Rhodopseudomonas palustris: one gene and its partner. The protein of the gene in region 1 interacts with the protein of each later gene in a pairwise test. Links are inferred from orthologs where the notes say so. Each region holds a gene or a part of one and is shown in the gene's direction. Other genes may lie near its edges.

Region 1 (3,314 bases):
GCACATTTCGAGCCGAAGAAGTTCAAGGACGAATACGAGACCGCGCTGAAAGCGCTGGTCAAGCGCAAGGCCGCCGGCAAGTCGATCAAGCTCCCCGAACCCGAGGAAAAGGAGAGCAACGTCGTCAGCCTGATGGACGCGCTGAAGCAGAGCCTGGAAGGCGGCAAGTCCGGCGGCAAAACCGGCGAGGCTCACGGCCGCCACAAAGCCTCCCGCTCCTCCGCCCGCCCGAAGGCCCGCCGCTCCACCGCGCGGCAGCGCAAGGCGGGGTGAGGCTGGTTTAGATCGGGTGTCCTGCAATGCTGCTCTGACAGCTTAGGAAGCCTTGCGGGTTTGCCCCACACCGTCATTCCGGGGCGCGAGCGCAAGCTCGCGAACCCGGAATCTCGAAGTTGTTTTCCGGCAGCGCTGCCGAACCATCAGCGCCCTGAATCTCCAGATTCCGGGTTCGCCGCTGCGCGGCGCCCCGGAATGACTCGCGCGATGGTACGTGAAGTCGTCCTACGACGCCTTCTTGCCGGACCTGCGCGATGATGATTTCCGGCCTGACGATTTTCGCGCGGTGGATGACTTCGACGACTTACGCCCCGACGAGGCCTTCGCGCCGATCCGCTTGCTGCTGGACTTGGTGGCCTTCGTGGTCGTCTTCTTCGTCGTCTTGCGGCCGGACTTCGATGCTTTCTTGGCGGAGGTCTTCGACGCCTTCTTGCCGGTCTTCTTCTTTGGCGCCTTCGCCCCTTCGGCGCGGGCTTCCGACAGACCAATCGCGATCGCCTGTTTGCGGCTCTTGACCTTCTTACCCGAGCCGCCGCTCTTCAGCGTCCCGGCCTTGCGCTTCTTCATCGCGCGGCCGACCTTGGCGGACGCTTTCTTGGAATATTTCCGGGCCATGATCTCCTCCCTATGGAACGATGATCAATGATGCCGATCCCCGATGGTTCCTTGGCGGAGCTATCAGTCCCGCTCGCCGTCCACGGCCGGTGCGCTCGCGAGCTTTTCGATAACGAACACGATCACCTCGTCGCTGCGTTCACTCGAGATGATACGATCGCCGGTCTCGCCGATCAGCACTGGAATATCGATCAGCGCCATCGGATCGGTGCAGCGGACTTCCAACAGATCGCCGGCCTGCAGACGCGGCAGTGCCTTGCGGGTCTTCAGCACCGGCAGCGGGCATTTCAGCCCGGTGAGATCGAGAACGGTCTTGGCCATGGCGGCGGACGATGACGAAGCCGCGGCGCGCGGTCAATCGCCTTCGGCCTCGTTCTTATTGCCGAGCCGCGCCATGGTGAGCTAACCACGGGCGTCGCGAAAGTCGCGACGCGGCGCGGAGTGCGCGATGTCTGATGTTCGACCACCCGCCGTGATCCTGGCCGGCGGCCTTGCCCGCCGGATGGGCGGCGGCGACAAACCGCTGCGGGCCATCGCGGGGCGACCGCTACTGGCGCACGTGATCGAGCGCCTCCAGCCCCAATGCGGCGCGCTGGCGCTCAACGCCAATGGCGACTCGGCCCGCTTCGAATCCTTCGGTCTGCCGGTGATTGCCGATGATGTGCAGGGCTTCCCCGGCCCGCTCGCCGGCGTGCTGGCGGCAATGGATTGGGCGGCGGAGCAGCAGCCACGTGCCGCCTGCGTCCTGACCGCACCGGGCGACTGCCCGTTCCTGCCGCGTGATCTGGTGGCGCGCCTCCATCAGGCACGGCTCGACGAGCATGCCGAGATTGCTGTCGCCGCCTCAGGCGGCCATCTGCATCCAGTAATCGCACTGTGGCCGGTAGCGATCCGCGACGCATTGCGGGCCGCACTGATCGAGGACGACATCCGCAAGGTCGAACGGTTCACCGCGCGCTATCCCTGCGCGGTGGTGGAGTGGCCTGTCACGCCATTCGACCCGTTCTTCAACGCCAACACGCCGGACGATATCGCCGAGGCCGAACGCATTGCGGCGGCCGATCAATAGCAGAACGTCTCCCCGTCATTGCGAGAAGCGTAGCGACGAAGCAATCCAGCACCGAGCACGGGGCTGGATTGCTTCGCTTCGCTCGCAATGGCGGAAGCGGTGCGTGCCGCTACGGCGTCAGCACCGCGCGGCCGACCAGCTTGCCCTTCTGCAGATCGATGAGCGCATCGTAAGCCTGCGGCAGCGCCACCTTGGTGACCGGGATCGGCGACACCTTCTTGGCGCGGACCAGATCGAGCAGCTCCTGGGTTTCGGCAAGATTGCCGACATAGCTGCCCTGGATGGTGATGGCGCGCATCGGGATGAACGGCAGCGCCCACGGCGCGCCGCCGCCGAACAAACCGACGATCACCAGCTTGCCGCCCTTGGTGAGACAATCGAAGCCGAGCTGCGCGGTCTGCGGATTGCCGACCAGATCCAGCGCACCGCGCACCGGGCCTTTGGCGATCGCCGCGATCTGCGCCAGCGCGTCCGGCGCGGCGCCGTCGACCGTGCCGAGCGCGCCGGCCTTCTGCGCCGCCTCGCGCTTGGCCGCGTCGATATCGACCATGATGGCGCCCTTGCCGCCCATCGCCTTGAGCAGCTCCAGCGCCATCAATCCGAGTCCGCCGGCACCGAAGATCACGATCGGGCTGTCGAGGCAGAAGTCGAGCTTCTTCAGCGCGCTGTAGGTGGTGATGCCGGAGCACGCATAGGGCGCTGCGGTCACCGGATCGAGCCCATCAAGGCTGAGCAGATAGCGCGGATGCGGCACGATCAGTTCGTCCGAGTAGCCGCCGTCGCAATACACCCCGAGAAACCGCGGCTTCAGACACATATTCTCGTCGCCGGCCTTGCAGACGTCGCATTCGCCGCAGCCGATCCACGGATACACCAACGCGACCTCGCCAATCTTGGCGTCCTTGGCGTCGGGACCGGCGGCGACGATTTCGCCGACGGTCTCGTGCCCCATCGTCAGCGGCAATGCGACGCCGCGATCGGCGAGCGACAACTTCTTGCGGCCGTGGCCGAGTTCGTAACCGCCTTCCCAGATGTGCAGATCGCTATGGCAGATGCCGGCGGCCTTGACGCGGACCAGCACTTGCGTGCCGGTCAGTTCCGGCGTCGGCCGGTTGTCCTCGCTCAACGGTTTGCCGAAATCGGTGACGCGAAAGCTCCTCATGGCGTAGTCTCCCGAGATTGTTCTTGTTTATCGTCGAAGCATGCCACGCCGCCGCACGGCCGTCGATGGCCGGTGCGGCTACGCCGCGCTGCGGAATTCGGCCGTAGTCTTCGCCACCAGATCGGCGATCGGCACGACGCCGCCGATGCCGGACGCCGAATGACCGGCGCTCCAGATATCGCGCCAGCGCTT
Region 2 (3,163 bases), 840 kb from region 1 along the record:
CGTGGTCGGCTACCAGTCCAATTTCACCACCGCCGCACCGCTATCCTGGGTGTATTTCTCCGGCACGCTGGATGCCGCGATCTGGGGCGCCGAGCTGGCGGCCGGCGATGCGCCGCAGCGGATTTATGTGGTCGAGCCGACCGGCCCGTTCGAGGACGATCCCAACCTCACCGACAAGAAGTTTCCCGGCAACCCGACGCTGTCCTATCGCTCGAAGCATCCGCTGCGCATCGTCGCCGAACTGACCAAGTGGCAGGGCCACTCGCCCGAGCGCGTGCAGCAGATGAAGGACGGTCTCGCGCGCCTCAGCGCAGAGGGCGCTGAGATCATCGATTAGCGCTTCAGACCGCTACAGCGCGCAAGAACGCTGCAAGCATCCGTTACTGCGCCGGCAGCGCCCGGCAATCCATCGAATACACCAGCTCGCCCTTGGCGGTACGGCCGATCGGCTGGCACGGCGTCGAAGCACGGCCCGCCTGTGCGCTCGGCGCCGCCGTGGGCCGCGCGGCTTCGCTCGGAGCCGCAGCCGGCGCAACGGCCGGGGCCGTTGCAGCAGGCGCTGCAGGTTCAGGTGCGGATGCAGGCGGCGGACCGTAGTCGCCGGCGTTGAACGACGGCGCCCAGCCTTTGCTCCAGTCGTGGCGCATCCAATACACCGAGCCGAACGCGATGATGCCGACCACGACCATGATCCGCAGGAACCATTTCGGGAAATCTTCCATCTGCGCGCTCCACATCCGCTCGATGCCTGGAACCGGTCGTACAGGCGAAGGCGACGGTTCGACAATAATGATTTAGGCCGACGCGGCGGGACGCCGCGCTCGCCACCGACGCCCGAGCGGATCTTGCGCGGACGCCGCGCGCCACCTAAAGCCGGACCGTGACGGTTCGATTTCAATTCGCCTGCGAGGGAGCAGCCCGATGGCCTTGATGCCGGTCGACGACGCGCTGGCCGCGGTGCTGGCTGGTGCGCACGGGCTCGACACCGAGCTGGTCGCGCTCGAAGACGCCTACCGCCGCGTACTGGCGCGCGACCTCGCCGCGCTGCGGACCCAGCCGCCGCAGGCGATGTCGGCGATGGACGGCTACGCCGTGCGTGCCGCCGACGTCGCCGCGACGCCGGCGACGCTCCAGGTGATCGGCGAGATCGCCGCCGGCCGGCCCGCCACGATCGGCATCGGTCCTGGCGAAGCGCTGCGGATCTTCACCGGCGGCGTGGTGCCGGATGGTTCGGACGCGGTGGTGATCCAGGAAGACACCGCGCGTGACGGTGACCGGGTCACCGTCAACGAAGCCGTCAGACCCGGCCGCCACATCCGCCCCACAGGCATCGATTTCAAGGAAGGCCAGGTGCTGCTGCGCCAAGGTCACCGGCTGAGCGACCGCGACCTCGCGCTCGCTGCCGGCATGAACCACGCAGCCCTGCCGGTGCACCGCCGACCGCGGCTGGCGATGCTCGCCACCGGCGACGAGCTGGTGATGCCGGGCACGACGCCCGCCCCCGGCCAGATCGTCTATTCCAACGGCTACGCGCTGCGCGCCCTGGCGCGCGCCGAGGGCGCCGACGTGATCGACCTCGGCATCGCCGCCGACACGCTGGAGGCGACACAGGCAGCGATCCGGCAGGCGCGCGATCTCGGCGTCGATCTGCTCGTCACCACGGGCGGCGCCTCGGCCGGCGACCACGATCTGGTCAAGGGTGCGCTGGAAGCCGAGGGTACCGCGATCGCGTTCTGGAAGATCGCGATGCGCCCGGGCAAGCCGATGATGCACGGCCATCTCGGCCCGATGCGGGTGATCGGCCTGCCCGGCAATCCGGTGTCGTCCTATGTCTGCGCGGTACTGTTCATGGTGCCGCTGATCCGGGCGCTGTGCGGCATGAGCCAGCCGCGGCACGTCCGCGAGCCGGCGCTGCTCGGCGCGGACCTTTCCGCCAACGATCAGCGCGAGGACTATCTGCGCGCCACGCTGTCGCACGACGAAACCGGCCGGCAGGTCGCCACTCCGGTCGACAGTCAGGATTCGTCGCTGCTGGCGCGGCTGGCGACGGCGGAAGCGCTGATCGTGCGCCCGTCTTTCGCGCCGGCCGCCTCGGCCGGTTCCCCCTGCGTCATCCTTAAGCTCCCGCTATAGCAACCCGTGAAATTCCTGGTTCTCGATTAAGAGGTTGCGGAACACACCCCGAACAGATAGTGTCCGTTCATGATTTGTTTTCGAGATTCGGCGACGATCATGCTCTCGCAAGGGCTTGTCGCCCGAACCGAAACACACCGCGAACCGGCTCATTATCGCCGACTGGGGATTCGCCGATGCTGACGCGCAAGCAGTTTGAGCTGTTGAAATTCATCAACGAGCGGCTGAAGGAAGCCGGCGTCCCGCCGTCCTTCGACGAGATGAAGGATGCGCTCGACCTGCGCTCGAAGTCGGGCATCCACCGCCTGATCACTGCGCTGGAAGAGCGCGGCTTCATTCGCCGGCTGCCGAACCGCGCCCGAGCGATCGAAGTGATCAAACTGCCTGACACCGGCGGCATGCCCGGCAACAGCCGCCGTGGCTTCACCCCGAGCGTGATCGAAGGCAATCTCGGCAAGGTGCGCCCACCGAGCCCGACTCCGGCTGAGGATGACCACGATCGCGGCAGCGTCGCAGTGCCGGTGATGGGCCGGATCGCAGCCGGTACTCCGATCGAAGCGCTGCAAAGTCGCAGTCACACCATCAGCGTGCCGGCCGACATGCTTGGCTCCGGCGAGCATTATGCGCTGGAAGTTCGCGGCGACTCGATGGTCGAAGCCGGCATCCTCGACGGTGATATGGCCCTGATCCAGAAGAACGACGTCGCCGACACCGGCGACATCGTGGTGGCGCTGATCGACGAAGAGGAAGCCACGCTGAAGCGTTTCCGCCGCCGCGGCGCCTCGATCGCGCTGGAGCCGGCCAACGCCGCCTATGAGGTGCGGATTCTTCCGCCGAACCGCGTCCGCATCCAGGGCAAGCTGATCGGGCTTTACCGCAAGTATTGAGACGAGCGGCAACGAACGCCGCGCATCGCTATCGCAACAATCCGTCTGCAGGCGCCGCCCTTTGGGCCTCACTCCTCGCCCGTTTGATCCTGCGGGGCTGGCGTGGCGTCGACCGGGGGCCGACGGACGGAAGGTCCGGTCGA

The links.
Region 2: the proteins of mobA (region 1) and HZF03_RS14640 interact in binary tests that used the Escherichia coli proteins (3 or more experiments, as listed by UniProt). The link is inferred for Rhodopseudomonas palustris from one-to-one orthologs.

The regions. Positions count from the first base shown.
Region 1 is NZ_CP058907.1:4,034,903-4,038,216, forward strand. The notes cover bases 152-3,149. They hold mobA (molybdenum cofactor guanylyltransferase MobA), read left to right. Parts: upstream 152-1,339; coding sequence 1,340-1,960; downstream 1,961-3,149. Other genes in these bases: ku (non-homologous end joining protein Ku), read left to right, coding at 152-273; HZF03_RS24505 (DUF6496 domain-containing protein), read right to left, coding at 502-891; HZF03_RS18455 (sulfurtransferase TusA family protein), read right to left, coding at 955-1,212; HZF03_RS18465 (alcohol dehydrogenase), read right to left, coding at 2,070-3,122. Outside these bases: more of ku, read left to right, coding at 1-151; HZF03_RS18470 (NAD(P)H-dependent flavin oxidoreductase), read right to left, coding at 3,201-3,314. UniProt on the Escherichia coli protein: Transfers a GMP moiety from GTP to Mo-molybdopterin (Mo-MPT) cofactor (Moco or molybdenum cofactor) to form Mo-molybdopterin guanine dinucleotide (Mo-MGD) cofactor.
Region 2 is NZ_CP058907.1:3,194,580-3,197,742, forward strand. The notes cover bases 181-3,027. They hold HZF03_RS14640 (molybdopterin molybdotransferase MoeA), read left to right. Parts: upstream 181-921; coding sequence 922-2,133; downstream 2,134-3,027. Other genes in these bases: arr (NAD(+)--rifampin ADP-ribosyltransferase), read left to right, coding at 181-337; HZF03_RS14635 (hypothetical protein), read right to left, coding at 381-722; lexA (transcriptional repressor LexA), read left to right, coding at 2,310-3,020. In the rest of the region: more of arr, read left to right, coding at 1-180; HZF03_RS14650 (ComEC/Rec2 family competence protein), read right to left, coding at 3,089-3,163. UniProt on the Escherichia coli protein: Catalyzes the insertion of molybdate into adenylated molybdopterin with the concomitant release of AMP.